One region of the Streptomyces sp. NPDC013455 genome, then DNA from elsewhere that is predicted to be linked to it. Evidence: riboswitches for the same ligand, from Rfam matches in the RefSeq annotation. Region 1 holds a riboswitch; each other region holds the start of a gene.
What was found. Region 1 has a riboswitch for cyclic di-AMP ahead of ABZ576_RS06245 (transglycosylase family protein). Riboswitches for the same ligand answer to the same signal wherever they lie in the genome.
Positions count from the first base shown of each region.

Region 1 (4,121 bases):
GCGTCGTCGAGGATCTCCTCGATGCGCAGCAGCTGGTTGTACTTGGCGACGCGCTCGGAGCGGGCCGGGGCGCCGGTCTTGATCTGGCCGCAGTTGGTGGCGACGGCCAGGTCGGCGATGGTGACGTCCTCGGTCTCGCCGGAGCGGTGGGACATCATGCACTTGAAGCCGTTGCGCTGGGCGAGCTCCACGGCGTCCAGGGTCTCGGTCAGCGAGCCGATCTGGTTCACCTTGACCAGCAGGGCGTTGGCGGCGCCCTCCTCGATGCCGCGGGCCAGGCGCTCGGGGTTGGTGACGAACAGGTCGTCGCCGACGAGCTGGACCTTGTCACCGAGCTTGTCGGTGATGGTCTTCCAGCCCTCCCAGTCGTCCTCGAACAGCGGGTCCTCGATGGAGACCAGCGGGTACGCCTCGACCAGCTCGGCGTAGTACTCGGTCATCTCGGCGGCGGAGCGCGCCTTGCCCTCGAAGGAGTAGCTGCCGTCCTTGTAGAACTCGGAGGCGGCGACGTCGAGCGCGAGGGCGATCTGCTCGCCGGGGGTGTAACCGGCTTCCTTGATCGCCTCGAGGATGAGGTCGAGGGCCTCGCGGTTGGAGCCGAGGTTCGGGGCGAAGCCGCCCTCGTCGCCGAGGCCGGTGGACAGGCCCTTGCTCTTCAGGACCTTCTTCAGCGTGTGGTAGACCTCGGTGCCCCAGCGCAGCGCCTCGGAGAAGGACTCCGCGCCGATCGGGGCGATCATGAACTCCTGGATGTCCACGTTGGAGTCGGCGTGCGAGCCGCCGTTCAGGATGTTCATCATCGGCACCGGCAGCAGGTGCGCGTTCGGGCCGCCCAGGTAGCGGAAGAGCGGGAGGTCGCTGGCCTCGGAGGCGGCGTGGGCGACGGCGAGCGAGACGCCGAGGATGGCGTTGGCGCCGAGGGAGCCCTTGTTGTCGGTGGCGTCCAGGTCGAACATGGCCTGGTCGATCAGGCGCTGCTCGGTGGCGTCGTACCCGACCAGCTCCGGGCCGATCTGCTCGATGACGGCGAGGACGGCCTTCTCGACGCCCTTGCCCTGGTAGCGGTTCGGGTCACCGTCGCGCAGCTCGATGGCCTCGAAGGCGCCGGTCGAGGCGCCGGACGGAACGGCGGCACGACCCGTGCTGCCGTCGTCGAGGCCGACCTCGACCTCGACCGTGGGGTTGCCTCGGGAGTCCAGGATTTCCCGGGCTACGACGACGTCGATGGACGGCACGAGCATCTCCTTCTTGGATGTGACGCTGGAAGTGCGGGGCTGGTGTGCCTTGCGCCTAGAGCCTAACCGTCCCGGGGGCGTCGGCCACCGACCGACCGTCCCGTGGACAAGCTGACCGTACCTTTTGTTTCTGTCCGAAACAAAGGACTCCGGGTGGACGGACACAAAAAAGCCCCGTCCCGGTGCGTACGGGGGAACACGCACCGGGACGGGGAGCCCGTGGGGACGGGGGTGGCCCGCACGGGGGTCTTCAGCGTGGCCCGCACACCTGTGCGAGCCCTGTGGCTCCGGTGGGAGCCGGGTGTCACTTCAGGTGCAGCTGCTGGCCCGGGTAGATGAGGTCGGCGTCCTCGACGATGTTCTTGTTCAGCTCGAACAGCTTCTTCCAGCCGCCCTTGACGCCCTGCTCGTCGGCGATGGTGCTGAGGGTGTCGCCGGCGGCCACCTTGTACTCGCCGTCGCCCTTCGCGACCTTCTCGCCGGTCGGGGTGGTGACGGTCTTGCCCGTGGACGCGGCCGGACGCTCGGCGGAGCGGGAGGCGGCCTGCCCGTCGGTGGAGCGGGTGGCGGTGCCCGAGTCCGTGGAGGTGCTCGGGGCGGAGCCGTTGTAGGGGGTGCTGGACAGGCCCGTGCCGCAGACCGGCCAGGCGCCCTTGCCCTGCGCGGCGAGGACCTTCTCGGCGACCGCGATCTGCTGCGCCTTGCCGGCCTTGTCGGCGGTCGGGGCGTATGCGGTGCCGCCGTACGCGGCCCAGGTGGAGGCGGAGAACTGCAGACCGCCGTAGTAGCCGTTGCCGGTGTTGATGGACCAGTTGCCGCCGGACTCGCACTGGGCGACCTTGTCCCACTCGGCGGCGGTGGCGGCGGAGGCGTTGCCGGCCGCCATCAGCGGGGCGGCGACGGCGGCGCCGGTGACACCGGCGAGCGTGATGGCGCGGACGGCCTTGGACGGACGACGGTGCTTGCCCTTGCCGGTAAACAGCATGGATCGATCCCCTCACCGACGCCTGCGAGGTGAGCTGTCGGGTTCGGGCCGGTTGAGTTGCCCGGCCGCGGTCCCGCTTGCGCGGAGATCGCGGCTTCACCCCCAGCCGGTTCCAGCGTCAACCGCTGGTTCCGGCACCTACCTTGGGTCCCCCGCTCCTGCCTACGGCGCTTGACGCGACGACTGTTCCCGGGCGTCCGCTGGCAGGATTCGGCGTTGCGGATGCCGGGGCTCGCGGTGACGAGCGGCCTCGACCGTAGACACGCGATCCGCGGAATTTCAAAGACGATCAGGGCTTCTGAGACTCATCCCACACTTTCGCCAAATCGGACATTAGGGCGTTAAGTGGGGCGTCAACTGCCCCTACTCCGCGTCCTTTTCGTCCTCGACTTCCAGGGTCTGACCGGCGGTGATGTGGTTCGGGTCGGACCCGATGGCCTTCTTGTTGCCGGCGTAGAGCGCATGCCATCCGCCGTCGACGTCAAGGGAGTCGGCGATGGAGGCGAGGGAGTCTCCCTGGCGGACGGTGTAGGTACCCGGTTCGCGGGAGGCGTGCCGGCCGGACGCGGTGGCGTTCTGACCGTTTGTCACGCTTTCGTCCGCGCTCGCACCCCGGTGACGCCCGCCGCCCGCGAGGGCACCGGTGTCGACCAGGCTCCAGGAACCGGCGGCCTTCTGGGGATCGTCCGCGCGGCCGGGGTCCGGGGTGGCCGCGGGCAAGCCGTCGGCGCCCTGCGCGCTTCCCCGGTCCGGCGTGGCGGACTTGTCGGACTTGGGGGTGTCCGTCCCGATGGAGCCGGTGGCCGTGCCGGCTTCCTCGCCCGGCTCCGTGCTCGGCGTGGCCGTGGTGTCGGAGGAGGAACCGGAGCCGGTGCCGGTGTCGCCGCCCGTGCCGGTGCCGTCCGAGGTCTTCGGATCCGGCTTACCGGACGGGTGGGAGCTGTCGGACTTGCCGGAGGTGTCGGACTCGGGGGCGGGCGTCGAGGAGTCGGCCGGGGGCTCGGTGTCCTCGGAGCCGCCGACGCCCGTGTCGACGTCCACCGAACCCGAGTCCGTGGTCAGCCCGGACAGCAGGGCGCAGGTGGCCCAGGGGGCGGTGCCCTTGTCGGCGAGGATCTTCTCGGCCACGGAGATCTGCTGCGAACGGCTGGCCTGGTCGGCGCTGTCCGCGTACTGCGTACCGCCGTACGCGGCCCAGTCGTCCTGCGAGATCTGCAGGCCGCCGTAGTAGCCGTTGCCCGTGTCCGCGCTCCAGGAGCCTCCGCTCTCGCACTCGGCCACCTTGTCCCACGTGGTGCCGTCGGCCGCGTTGGCGCTCGCCGCGCCGAGCAGCGGGATGGCGATGGCGGAGCCGGTCACTCCGGCCGCGACGAGGAGGGCGGGAGCCTGGCGGGGGCGACGGTGTCGGCCGTTCCCGGAGAGCATGCAGAAGCCTTTCGAGCGACAGCAGGACCGGCGCGGCGGATGGAGCCGGTCGCCGCGCTGATGGGTGAACGTATAGGCAGACGATCACTTGTCACAAGTTCATGCCGCACAGATCACGTGAAGATCACAGAGTTGAACGTGTGTCATGTTCCGCTGGAGCGAGTGTGTTCAGACGGTGGGGGTGAACTCGACCGGCAGGCTGCGCAGGCCGCGCATGATGAGCCCGCCGCGCCAGCGCAGGTCGGCCGGATCCGCGGCGAGCCGCAGGTCGGGCAGGCGGGTGAGCAGCGTGGCGAGCGCGGTCTGCCCCTCCAGGCGGGCGAGCGGCGCGCCGAGGCAGTAGTGGATGCCGTGGCCGTAGCCGAGGTGCTGGTTGTCGCGGCGGGCGAGGTCCAGCACGTCCGGGTCACCGAACCGCTCCGGGTCCCGGTCGGCGGCGGCGAGGACGACGAGCACCGGATCGCCCGGCGCGATGT
Region 1 covers NZ_JBEYCX010000002.1:475,281-479,401, reverse strand. Annotated here, with positions in the region: gene eno (phosphopyruvate hydratase) at 1-1,235, opposite strand, end outside; gene ABZ576_RS06245 (transglycosylase family protein) at 1,540-2,220, opposite strand; cyclic di-AMP (ydaO/yuaA leader) riboswitch at 2,225-2,400, opposite strand; gene ABZ576_RS06240 (transglycosylase family protein) at 2,584-3,645, opposite strand; gene ABZ576_RS06235 (cytochrome P450) at 3,814-4,121, opposite strand, start outside.

Region 2 (4,121 bases), on a different contig from region 1:
CCGATCGTGGCCGCCGCCACCCCCACCACCGCGACCGGGACGGCGTACCGGGCGGCCTTACGCCGGCCGGAGCGCGGGGCTGCGTCCCGCGCGGCGTCCACTGCGTCGTCGGATTCGTACGGTGCCATGTGTGCCTTACCTCCGTCGTCGGCGGCGGCTGTCCTCACGCTGGTCCACCTGTGCCGCCATTCTCACCCGAATCGGTGAGGAGTGGTGGTGTCCGTGGTTCCCATCTGACCAAATCGGCCGTGAGCAAGCGTCAGACCTCGGAGCCAACTGCGGGTACGCCTGCGGTATGACACACAGGGGCGTTTTCTCCTCCGACCCGTAGGGGTCGTACCGGATGGCACCGCCGTAAGGGGGTACGGCCGGGTCAGCCGGCGCGGTGCACCACCGCGTCGCACAGCTCCGTCAGGGCCGCCTTGGCGTCGCACTCGGGCAGCGGGGCCAGCGCGGAGCGCGCCTCCTCCGCGTACCGGATGGTGTCCCGGCGGGCCTGCTCCAGCGCGGGGTGGGCGCGCAGCGCGGTCAGCGCCTCGGCGTGCCGGGCGTCGTCGCTGAGGTCGGAGTCCAGCAGCTCGCACAGTGCGATGTCCTCGGCCAGCCCGAGCCGGGCGGCCCGCTCGCGCAGCCGGAGCACCGGCAGGGTCGCGATGCCCTCGCGCAGGTCGGTGCCCGGGGTCTTGCCGGACTCGTGGGAGTCGGAGGCGATGTCCAGGACGTCGTCGGCGAGCTGGAAGGCGACCCCGAGGCGTTCGCCGTACTGGGTGAGCACGTCGACGACCGTCTCGTCGGCGCCGGACATCATCGCGCCGAACCGGCACGACACCGCCACCAGGGAGCCCGTCTTGCCGCCGAGCACGTCGAGGTAGTGCTCGACCGGGTCGCGCCCGTCCGAGGGGCCCGCGGTCTCCAGGATCTGGCCGGTAACCAGCCGCTCGAAGGCGAGGGCCTGTACCCGGACCGCCTCGGGGCCGAGGTCGGCGAGGATCTGGGAGGCGCGGGCGAAGAGGAAGTCGCCGGTGAGGACCGCTACGGAATTGCCCCAGCGGGTGTTGGCGCTCTCCACGCCCCGTCGCACGGCGGCCTCGTCCATGACGTCGTCGTGGTACAGCGTGGCCAGGTGGGTCAGCTCCACGACCACGGCCGACGGCACGACACCCGGCGCGTAGGGGTCGCCGAACTGGGCCGCGAGCATCACGAGCAGCGGGCGGAACCGCTTCCCTCCGGCCCGCACCAAGTGCTGCGCGGCCTCCGTGATGAACGGCACCTCGCTCTTGGTGGCCTCGAGCAAGCCTTCCTCGACAGCCGTCAATCCGGCCTGGACATCGGCTTCCAGAGCCTGGTCCCGCACGCTCAGCCCGAACGGCCCGACGACGGTCACGAGGGGTCTCCTGTCTGCTGGTGTCTGCTGGCGATTACACGGTTTGTCGATAGGTCGCTGCCATCACTCAAGTCAGCGTATCCGGTCCTGTTTCGATCACCGATAGCGCCCACCGGTCCAGCCCGGGCGGTATCAGATCATGACCGGCATGGTTTCGATCGGATGGTAATAACGGACATTTATCTGCTTAATCCCAATGCGGACACTCTGCCGGAACCTCCGCGCACCTCTCCCCGAGTTCCGCATCACCCCGACTTCAGGCGTTAATCCCTCTCATCCGCCTAATCCTGCATGTCTGTTTTGCAGCAGTTTGCCATTTCGTGAATTGGGTCACGCGCCCCCGCCTGGCACCCCCCTGCCGGAACGCCTCCTTCCCCTTGTACCGCCGGGGAGTTGGAGGTTGGCGACCGCAAAGGATCAAGTACCCCATACGGCGTCGATCAAGGTCAAATGGCACGTTGCATGAATCGGGTACTTGTTCCCGACATGTGCTCTCGCATACGTTCCGGGCCGTCGGGCGGACGCCTAATCCTGCCGCCGCCCGCATTACCCATCGACGAACTCATTCGTACGGCAGGAGCGGGGGACCCAGGTAAGCCGCCGGGCCGGACGGCACACGCCGACCGGCACGGCTCGGGGTGAAGCCGTGCCTCCTCCAGGGCGCGGCCGGGCGCCTCCCCGCCCGAACCCGACAGCTCACCTCGCAGGCGTCGGAGAGGAACCCCCCATGTCTGCTGCCGCTCAGCCCCGCCGCACCCGGAACAGCCGCCTCGTCCGTACCCTCGCCGTCGCCGGTGCCTGCGTCGCCACCGTCGCCCTGCCGCTCGTCGGCGCCACCAGCGCCTCCGCGGCCTCCGGCACCACGACGGCCGCCACCACGCTCGCCGGGTACCCGAACAACCTGGACGGCTGGATCCGCGAGTCGCTCGCGATCATGGCGGAGAAGGACATCCCGGGCACCTACAACGGCATCTACCGCAACATCATCCGCGAGTCCTCGGGCAACCCGAACGCCATCAACCTGTGGGACTCCAACGCCGCCAAGGGCATCCCGTCCAAGGGCCTGCTCCAGGTCATCGACCCGACGTTCAACGCGTACCACGTCGCCGGAACGTCGTTCAACATCTACGACCCGGTCGCGAACATCACCGCCGCCTGCAACTACGCGGCCGCACGGTACGGCTCGATCGACAACGTGTTCGGCGCGTACTGACAGCCGGCGGACCGGCGTGCCGACGGGACGGCGTGGGCACGCCGGCCGGCCGGTGGAGGCCGTTGACCGGCCGCCGATCGACGGCTGCTGATCAGCCGGTCAGCCGCCGGTCAGCCGGTCAGTCGTCGGTCAGCCGGTCAGCCGGTCAGCCGGTCAGCCGGTCGGGAACAGTCTTTCGAGGACGACGGCGATGCCGTCGTCCTCGTTCGACGAGGTGATCTCGTCGGCCACCGCCTTCAGTTCGGGGTGGGCGTTGGCCATGGCGACACCGCGGCCGGCCCACGCGAACATCGGGATGTCGTTGGGCATGTCACCGAAGGCGAGGGCCCGCTCGGCGGCGATCCCCAGCCGCTCGGCGGCCAGCGCCAGCCCGGTCGCCTTCGTCACCCCGCTCGGCTGGAGCTCCACGGTGCCCGGCCCCGACATGGTGACCGTGGCCAGCCGGCCCACCGCCGCGCGGGCCACGGCCGCCAACGCGTCGTCGGACAGCTCGGCGTGCCGCAACAGCACCTTGCTGATCGGCTCGCACCACAGGTCGTCCCGCCGGCCGACGCGCACCGCGGGCAGCGTCGGATGGGGCATCCGGTAGCCGGGCTCGATGAGCGTGAGCCCGTCCACACCGTCCTGGTCGACCGCCGCGTAGACCTGCCCCACCTCCGCCTCGATCTTGCCGAGCGCGGTCTCGGCCAGCTCCCGGTCCAGCCGGACCGACCACAGCAGGCGGTCCTCCCCGGCGTCGTAGACCTGGGCTCCCTGCCCGCACACCGCGAGCCCCGTGCAGCCGAGGGCACCGAGCAGGGGCCGTACCCGCGGGGCCGGGCGGCCCGTCACCACCAGGTGCCGGGCACCGGCCCGCGCCGCCCTCGCGAGCGCGGCGAGCGACCGGTCGGAGACGGTGTCGTCACCGCGCAGCAGCGTCCCGTCCAGGTCGGTGGCGATCAGTGCGTACGCGGGGGTGGGTGCCATGATCAGAGAATACGGACACGGCGCACCGCCGACTCACCTGTCGTTACGGCCACTTGCGCACCGCGGGGCCGCAAGTGGCGTACCGGGAAGGCGTACTGGCGGTGACCGGGGTCCGCGCGGCGGCCTCTTCCCGCGCCGGCCCGCGGCCCGGAGAGACAGGGCGCGGGTCCCGGGCGGGTGCCGGACTCTTCAGACACTGTGCGAGCAACGTTTCGAGCAGATCGTGAGGCACTGCCCAAGACACGCGGGTCGGCCGTAACGTGTGGCGCGACCACATGGAACGCATCGCCATGCACGACCCGGATGAGAGTGAGGCAGCACCACATGCCCCCCTTCGACGTCCCCGAGGGTGACCCCTTCGGTCCGCACAACCTTCCCTACGGCGTGTTCTCGCCCTCCGGCAGCACGGAGCGGAGGGTCGGTGTCCGGCTCGGGAACCACGTCCTCGACGCGGGCGCCACGGCCGCGGCGCTCGGTTCGCCCCACCACGCGCTGCTCGCCCGTCCCACCCTCAACCCGCTGCTGGCCGCCGGCCGCGCCACCTGGTCGGACGTACGA
Region 2 covers NZ_JBEYCX010000010.1:1,355-5,475, reverse strand. Annotated here, with positions in the region: gene ABZ576_RS17705 (DUF2092 domain-containing protein) at 1-128, opposite strand, end outside; gene ABZ576_RS17700 (polyprenyl synthetase family protein) at 374-1,384, opposite strand; cyclic di-AMP (ydaO/yuaA leader) riboswitch at 1,929-2,107, shown strand; gene ABZ576_RS17695 (transglycosylase SLT domain-containing protein) at 2,112-2,597, shown strand; gene ABZ576_RS17690 (HAD family hydrolase) at 2,751-3,563, opposite strand; gene fahA (fumarylacetoacetase) at 3,888-4,121, shown strand, end outside.
Region 2: linked by a shared signal. The riboswitch ahead of ABZ576_RS17695 (transglycosylase SLT domain-containing protein) and the one ahead of ABZ576_RS06245 (transglycosylase family protein) in region 1 are both predicted to bind cyclic di-AMP.

Region 3 (4,121 bases), on a different contig from region 1:
GGGCGGGGGACGAGCGCGACGGCGGCCGGGCTGCTCGGGGCGCCGGTCGGGCTGGTGGTCGGTGCGGCGATGCAGATCGCGGCCCGCCGCGTCGACCGGGCGGCACCGCGCCGGCTGGTCGCCGCGGGCTGCGCGGTCGCCTCCCTCGGTATGGGCCTGCTGGCCTGGCAGACCGGGGTGCCGGGGGTGCCGGCCTGGCGGATCGTCGTCGCGGGCATGGTCATGGGGGCCGGCGCCGGGATGACGCTGATGCCCACGATGACCACCGCGACCCGCGCCCTGCCCCCGGACCGGCTGGCCGGGGCGAGCACCGCGCTCGGCATCAACTCCCAGCTGGCCGCCTCCGTCGGTACGGCCCTGCTGTCGGTGGTGCTGGGTGCGACGGGCCCGGACCCGGCCGGCTTCCGGCTCGCCTACGCCGTGGCGGCCGCACTGCTCGCCCTCGCCCTCCTGCCGGCCCTCCGTCTCCCGGCTCAACGCCAGGGCCGAGCCTCCGCCGGTGCGCATGCTTCACCCGGGTGAGCCGCCGGAGCAGGGGGACGAGCGCCTGCGCCACGGAACGTCCTCCGCCGCGCCCCCCGCCCCGCCGTCCTCGCCCTGGAGCCCGCGCGCGATCCGCGTGCAGATCTCCCCCAGCTGCTCCACCTGCTCCGGGGTGAGCCGGTCGAAGAGGGCGGCGCGCACCGTCTCGACGTGCCCGGGTGCCGTACGCTCCAGTACGGCCGTCCCCTCCTCCGTCAGCACCGCGAACGAGCCGCGCTTGTCCTGGCGGCAGTTCTCCCGGCGCACCAGGCCGTCCCGCTCCAGCCGGGTCACCGCGTACGTCAGCCGGCTGCGGGTGATCTTCAGCGTCTCGGCGAGGCCGGTCATGCGCAGCCGCCGGCCGGGGGCCTCGGAGAGGTTGGCCAGCACCGAGTAGAACAGGTGCGGCATGCCGCCCTCCTGCTGGAGCTGCCGGTCGATCGCGTCCTCCAGGAGGCGGGAGGCGGCGATGTAGGCGCGCCAGGCGCGCTGCTCCTCGGAGGTGAGCCAGCGGGTCGTCATGCCGCCAGTGTAAGTTTGCTTCAAAATTGAACCAAGCCGTCCGCCTGCCGACGGTCCACTCAGCGACCGTCCGCCTCCCCAGAGAGGGCGCCGATGCCCCTGCCGTACGTGCTGCTGTCCGCCGCCGTCTCCCTCGACGGCTATCTGGACGACACCGGCCCCGAGCGGCTGCTGCTCTCCAGCCCGGCCGACTTCGACCGGGTCGACGAGGTCCGGGCCTCCGCCGACGCCGTCCTCGTCGGCGCCGGCACCCTCCGCGCCGACAACCCGAGGCTGCTGGTCTACTCAGCCGACCGGCGCGCGGCACGCGTCGCGGCGGGCCGGCCGGAGTACCCGCTCAAGGTCACCGTCACCGCCTCCGGCGACCTCGACCCGGGCGCCCACTTCTGGCATACCGGCGGCGAGAAGCTCGTCTACACCACCGACCGGGGCGCCGAACGGGCCGCGCGGCTGCTCGGGCGCACCGCCGACGTCGTCCCGCTCGGCCCGGCCCTCGACTGGCGGGCCCTGCTGGAGCACCTGCACGACGTGCGCGGGGTCGGCCGCCTGATGGTCGAGGGCGGCGGCACGGTCCACACCCAGCTGCTCCACCAGGGCCTCGCCGACGAACTCCAGCTGGTGCTCGCCCCGCTCTTCGTGGGCGACCCCGCGGCCCCGCGCCTGTTCGGGCCCGGCCCCTACCAGGGCGGTCGCCTGCGGCTGCTCGACACCCGGCGGATCGAGGACGTCGTCCTCATGCGGTACGCGCCCACGGCCCCCGGCACCGGCCCGGCCGCCACCGCCGCCGACCGCCACTGGCTGCGCACCGCGTGCGAGCTCGCCGCGCTGTGCCCGCCCTCGGAGACGGCGTTCAGCGTCGGCGCGGTCGTGGTCGCCGCCGACGGTACGGAGCTGGCCCGCGGCCACTCCCGGGAGGGCGCCGACCCCGTGGTCCACGCGGAGGAGGCGGCGCTGGCGAAGATCGGCCGCGATGACCCGCGACTGCCGGGCGCGACCGTCTACAGCAGCCTGGAGCCCTGTGCCCGCCGTTCCTCGCGGCCCGCGCCCTGCGCCGAGCTGATCCTCGCCGCGGGCGTGCGCCGCGTGGTCACCGCCTGGCGGGAGCCGGACACCTTCGTGACGGCGGCCGACGGGGCGGGGCTGCTGCGCACCGGGGGTGCGCGGGTCGTCGTCCTGCCGGAGCTTGAGGCCCTCGCCAAGGAGCCGAACGCCCATCTGCTCGCCTGAAAAGCACTCAGGGCCGGAATCCACTGGATTCCGGCCCTGAGTCTTCAGTAGCGGGGACAGGATTTGAACCTGCGACCTCTGGGTTATGAGCCCAGCGAGCTACCGAGCTGCTCCACCCCGCGTCGTTGTGTGACCAGCATACGCCATGCGAGGGGTCCGATGCACATCGCTTCCCGCGCCCGCGCCGATCATCACGCACAGTGATCGAAGGGGTGCCGTGCGCTTCAGGTCCGGGTCACCATCAAAACCGTCGATGACTGCTGGCCTGGGGTCAACTCGCCCGTTTTGCAGGGGTCCTGGCCGGTAAGTCCGGGGTTTAAAAAGCTTAACGATCAAGTCGAACGGCTTGGAAAGTGACTGGCAGGTCTATTAACGTTCGATAACGCAGCGCGGTCGTCCCAGCCGTCACAAGAGGCGGCTCCGTGCGCACGCGCCGAATCCCGCAAGGGAGCCGGGGAACCACCACCCTGGGGTGAATCACGCGGATGCGGTCGTGAACTCACGGAGTCCACGACCGGTATACGCGCGTAGGAGACCTTCCTGCTCCGAACCCGTCAGCTAACCCGGTAGGCGGAGGAAGGAAAGGAGCACGCCTGCGTGGCGTCCAACCGGCCTGCCCCAGAAGCCCCGTTCATACCGGCCCAAGCGCCGGCCGAGACCTTCGGCTACGGCGCCTACCGCGCGGAAGAGGGTCCCTGGGAGGAGTGGAACCCCACCGAGGAGACCGTCGCCCCGGTCCGCGGCCGGCACCGCGTCGCCAAGCAGCGCGGCGGCTTCGCGCGCAGCTCCACCGTCCTCGGCGTCGGCGTGATCGCCGCGGTCGGCGCGGGCGGCATGGCCAGCGCCCAGACCGGCAAGCCGCCGGTCTCCATCTCGATGCCCGACCTGCCCTCCGTCGGCTCCCTCTTCGACGACGGCTCCGCCGACGCCCAGGCGGCCGAAACCACCACCACCGCGCTCAGCAGCCTCGGCGGGACCTCGGCCGACACCGAGCACGGCACCGACGCGGGCGAGGCGCTGCGCAACCGGATCATGGCCCAGGCCGAGCAGCAGCAGGGCCAGGCCGAGAGCAGGGCCACCGCCACCGCGCTCGCCGCCGCGGAGAAGCAGAGCGCCGCGGCCGCGGCCGCCGCCGAGAAGGAGGCCGCCGCCAAGGCCGCGGCGGCCAAGGAGAAGGCCGAGGCCGAGGCGGAGGCCGAGGCCGCGAAGGCGGAGGCCGCCGCACAGAAGGCGGCCGAGGAGAAGCGGCTGGCCGAGCTGGCCAAGCAGTACGCCCTGCCGACCTCCTCGTACACGATCACCTCGACGTTCGGTCAGGCCGGCTCCATGTGGTCCTCCGGCTACCACACCGGCCTGGACTTCGCCGCCCCCACCGGCACCCTCGTCAAGGCCGTGCACGGCGGCACGATCACCCAGGCGGGCTGGGCCGGCGCCTACGGCTACCGCACGGTCCTCACCCTCGAGGACGGCACCGAGGTGTGGTACTGCCACCAGTCCTCGATCAGTGTCTCGGTCGGCCAGAAGGTCGGTACCGGCGACGTCATCGGCCGCGTCGGCGCCACCGGCAACGTCACCGGCCCGCACCTGCACCTGGAGATCCACCCGGGCGGCCAGGCCACCGGCATCGACCCGACGGCCTGGCTGCGCGACAAGGGTCTCAACCCCTGAGCCGTCCTGCCGAAAAGGGCGCCGGTGGCGGGATGCGACGACCCGCCGCCGGCGTTGTCATGACGTATGACGTCACTTCGTAAACTCGGCTCTTCCGATCTCGAGGTCTTCCCGCTCTGCCTCGGTGGCAACGTCTTCGGCTGGACCGCCGACGAGGACACCTCCTTCGCCGTCCTGGACGC
Region 3 covers NZ_JBEYCX010000023.1:21,941-26,061, reverse strand. Annotated here, with positions in the region: gene ABZ576_RS29240 (DHA2 family efflux MFS transporter permease subunit) at 1-522, shown strand, start outside; gene ABZ576_RS29235 (MarR family transcriptional regulator) at 511-1,044, opposite strand; gene ABZ576_RS29230 (dihydrofolate reductase family protein) at 1,138-2,271, shown strand; tRNA gene ABZ576_RS29225 (tRNA-Met) at 2,320-2,393, opposite strand; cyclic di-AMP (ydaO/yuaA leader) riboswitch at 2,693-2,861, shown strand; gene ABZ576_RS29220 (M23 family metallopeptidase) at 2,869-3,939, shown strand; gene ABZ576_RS29215 (aldo/keto reductase) at 4,006-4,121, shown strand, end outside.
Region 3: linked by a shared signal. The riboswitch ahead of ABZ576_RS29220 (M23 family metallopeptidase) and the one ahead of ABZ576_RS06245 (transglycosylase family protein) in region 1 are both predicted to bind cyclic di-AMP.

Region 4 (4,121 bases), on a different contig from region 1:
TACCCGATGATCCCGGCGCCCTGGCCGGCGTTGGTCCACAGGTTCTTCGGGCGGCGGGACTCGTTGCGCTCGATGACCGCGTTGGCGGCCGACAGAATGGTCTGCGTGGAGCGGTAGTTCTGCTCCAGCAGGATCGTCGTCGCGTCGGGGTAGTCCTCCTCGAACTGGAGGATGTTGCGGATCGTCGCGCCCCGGAAGGCGTAGATCGACTGGTCCGCGTCGCCCACGACACAGAGTTCGGCGGGCGGGAGGTCGTCTACGCCGGGCGGGGTGCCGGCGTCCCCGGCGGTGCGCTCGCCCGTCCCGACCAGCTCGCGGACGAGGGCGTACTGGGCGTGGTTGGTGTCCTGGTACTCGTCGACCAGGACGTGCCGGAAGCGGCGGCGGTAGTGCTCGGCGACGTCCGGGAAGGCGCGCAGCAGGTTGACCGTCGTCATGATCAGGTCGTCGAAGTCCAGCGCGTTCGCCTCGCGCAGCCGCGACTGGTACAGCGCGTAGGCCTGGGCGAGGGTCTTCTCGAAGCCGTCGGCGGCCTGGGCGGCGAAGTCCTCCTCGTCGATCAGCTCGTTCTTCAGGTTGCTGATCTTGGCGCTGAAGGACTTGGGCGGGAAGCGCTTGGGGTCGAGGTCCAGGTCACGGCAGACCAGGGCCATCAGGCGCTTGCTGTCGGCGGCGTCGTAGATCGAGAACGACGACGTGAAGCCCAGCTTCTTCGACTCGCGGCGCAGGATCCGCACGCACGCGCTGTGGAAGGTCATCACCCACATCGCGTTGGCGCGCGGGCCGACGAGCTGCTCGACACGCTCCTTCATCTCGCCCGCGGCCTTGTTGGTGAAGGTGATCGCGAGGATCTGGCCCGGGTGCACGTTCCGCTCGGCGAGCAGGTGGGCGATGCGGTGGGTGAGCACGCGGGTCTTGCCGGAGCCGGCGCCCGCGACGATGAGCAGCGGGGAGCCGGCGTGCACGACCGCGGCGCGCTGGTTGTCGTTAAGCCCCTCCAGGAGCGCCGCCGCATCGATCACCGGGCGCGGGGCACCGTCCCGGTAGTACGCGTCCCTGTCCGGCGGTACGTCGAACTTCCCGCCGAACAGATCGTCCGGAAGCGGCTCCGGAGCGTGATCGTCCTCGGGCGGCGGCGGGGGCTCCTCCTCGCGCCCGCGAGGGGGCTGGAGGTCCGCCAGGAAGCTGTCGTCAAAGAGGCTGCTCATCGCTCTCCGAGTCTAGGGCGCCCCACCGACAACCGGTCGCCGTCCCCGGAACATGACCGGTTTCCGGAGGAGTCGATCTCTACGCCGGCCCCGCCCCGCCCTTTGCTCACGCAATGGAAGCAGCCGGTGACGCGGTCGTGAAACCTCTGACAGGTCACGGAAATGTATCGGACATACTGCGCACCAACCTTCACAGAAGACACACGAGTTGGCTAGGTTGCCGTCAGGCCGCACGACCCCCTACCGGCGAACGTCGCCGGGCCGCGCGGCCTCCGCCGAGTCCGGCGCGCCCCGCACGGTGCCCGGAGCCGGGGACCCACCGATCCTGGGGTGAATCGGCCGACTCCCGCCCGGGACGACGCCGTAGGGCAACCCTTCCAAGCAGCCGCCCGAACCCGACAGCTAACCCGGTAGGCGGCAGCACGGAAGGAGTCGCCCCTCTTGGCGTCGCACCGCAAGCCGCGCCCCGGCGGTACTCAGACAGCGGGCATCCGCACCCCCGCCCTCGCCACCGCCGCGCTCACCTCCGTGGCCATGCTCTCCCAGAGCTCCGAGGCCACCTACGCGGCCGGTCACGGCAAGCCGAGCGCCGAGGAGGTCGAGCGGAAGATCGACGACCTCTACCGCCGGGCGGAGTCGGGGGCCGGGACATCCGGCACGGGCAAGGAACGAATCGTCCGGGGCGACCGGGCGGAGCGCGCCGGGTGGACCGAGCGAGCGGAGCGCACCGGGAAAGCCGAGCGCACCGGGGGGACCGGGCGGGAGGAACCGGCCGAGGCCCCGCGGCGACGCGCGGACAGTCTCCAGCGGCTCCGCGACGAGGTCGCCCGGCGCGCGGCCAGGACCCGCGCCCTTCCCGCACAGCGCGGCACCACCCCCGGCGACAGGACCCCGGGCGACAGGACCCCGGCCCAGCGCGGCGCGGCCCCGGCCCAGCGCGGCGCGGCCCCGGCCCGGCACGGGGCCGCCCCGGACTCCGCCGTGGCGGGCACCGCCGTCGCAAGCACCGCCGTCGCAAGCACCGCCGTGGCGGGCAGCCGGGCCGAGGTTCCTGCGAGCGGCCCGAAGGCGGCCAAGGCGGCCGTGCAGAAGAAGCTCGCCCACGCGCGCGTGCTGGTGTCACGGCGGACCACCCGGGCGACGCCGCCGACCGGCCACATGTCGCAGCCGGCCGACCAGGCGCCGCAGGGGCCCGACCACGTGTCGCGGGGGCCCGCCCAGGTGCCACAGCGGACCGGGCAGGTGCCGCAGTGGACCGGGCAGGTGTCGCAGCGGACCGGGCAGGGCATCGCCACGCCGCCCATGCCGTCCAGGCCACCCGTGCCGTCCGTGCCGCCGGCCTCGTCCGCGCCGTCCGTGTCCCCTGCCTCGCCCGCGCCGTCCGTGCCGCCCGCCTCGTCCGCGCCGTCCGTGTCCCCTGCCTCGCCTGCGCCGTCCGTGCCGTCCGGTGGGCACGCGACCAAGGCCAGGGAGGCCGTCGCCTTCGCGCGCGCCCAGCTCGGCAAGCCGTGCGTGTGGGGCGCCGCCGGTCCCGGGTCCTATGACTGCTCGGGCCTCACCCAGGCGGCCTGGAAGTCCGCCGGCGTCACCCTGCCGCGCACCGCGCGCGAACAGGCCGCCGCCGGCACCCCGGTCCCGCCGGCCGAGGCCCGCCCCGGCGACCTCGTGTTCTTCGACGACGTGAGCCATGTCGGACTCTGCACGGGCGACGGCATGATGGTCCACGCCCCGAGGCCGGGTGACTACGTCCGCGAGGAGCCGGTCTCCGGCGTCGGCCGGCCGGCCGTCCACAGCGTGGTCCGGCCGGGGTGACCCGGAGCGCCGGGGATCAGGTCCACAGGACGGCGATGAAGACGTTGGCGGTGGTCAGCAGGCCGACCAGCCCGAAGAGGCCCTTGTCGACCCGTTCCTCGTCGCGCTTGACGTAGACCAGGCCGAGGATCACGATCAGCAGCGCCAGCTTCACGCCGATCTTGATGTTGTTCACGTGCTGGTCGTCGGCCTGGTTGAGACCGACCAGGGCCACGCCGGTGACCAGCATGGTGAGAGCGCCGTGCAGCATCCCGGGCACGAACCGGGCGGTGCCCTGGCCCATCGCCTTCATCTGGGTGAGGAAACCGCCGAGCAGTGCGGCGATGCCGACGATGTGCAGGCCGACGAAGAGATGGATGAGTACGTCCATGGGGCCGGAGCCTAGCCAGGGCGCTCCGGCCCTCCCGCGACCGGGCCCTCCGACGGCCGTGCGGTGCTTGCATATATGCGCTCCATAGCATCCCTCGGTCACCGCGTGTGCACTTCCCGGACTTCGGTCACTACGCTGCGTAAAGATTGCGACTCCGCCCCGCCGGCTCGGTCACATGCGGTCACATATGGGTCCGTCAAGGCCAGTTCCGTACAGGGCGTTACCCACTTGTCACGGTACGTCCTAGCCTCCTCGCCCAGGTGACCGGCTCCCCACCGCCGCCCGACCAGGGAGGCAGTCGGCCACCACCTCCGAGAGAGGCCCGGCGGCGGCCCGGTCCCCCTGTGCGGGCCGCCGCCGGGCGCACCGACCCCTCGGTCGTACGAGTCGTACGGAAGGACGTGACGGTCCAGGTGGCAACGCACCGCAAGCCCGGACAACGCTCGCTCAGCGGCCATACGGCCCGCACGGCCGCGACACTCGCCCTGGCGGGCGCGGCCACCGCGACGGGCTTCGACGGGACGGGACACGCCGAGCCACAGCTGACGCCGGCGCAGGTGAAGGCCAAGGTGAGCACGTTGTACCGGGAGGCCGAGGCCGCCACCGAGAAGTACAACGGGGCGAAGGAGAAGGCCGACGCGGCCCAGCGCCGGCTGGCCGCCCTCCAGGAGGAGACCGCCCGCGAGCAGGAGAAGCTCAACTCTGCCCGGGAGGAGCTGGGTTCCATGGCC
Region 4 covers NZ_JBEYCX010000010.1:169,560-173,680, reverse strand. Annotated here, with positions in the region: gene pcrA (DNA helicase PcrA) at 1-1,208, opposite strand, end outside; cyclic di-AMP (ydaO/yuaA leader) riboswitch at 1,472-1,641, shown strand; gene ABZ576_RS18540 (NlpC/P60 family protein) at 1,650-3,020, shown strand; gene ABZ576_RS18535 (hypothetical protein) at 3,037-3,390, opposite strand; gene ABZ576_RS18530 (NlpC/P60 family protein) at 3,804-4,121, shown strand, end outside.
Region 4: linked by a shared signal. The riboswitch ahead of ABZ576_RS18540 (NlpC/P60 family protein) and the one ahead of ABZ576_RS06245 (transglycosylase family protein) in region 1 are both predicted to bind cyclic di-AMP.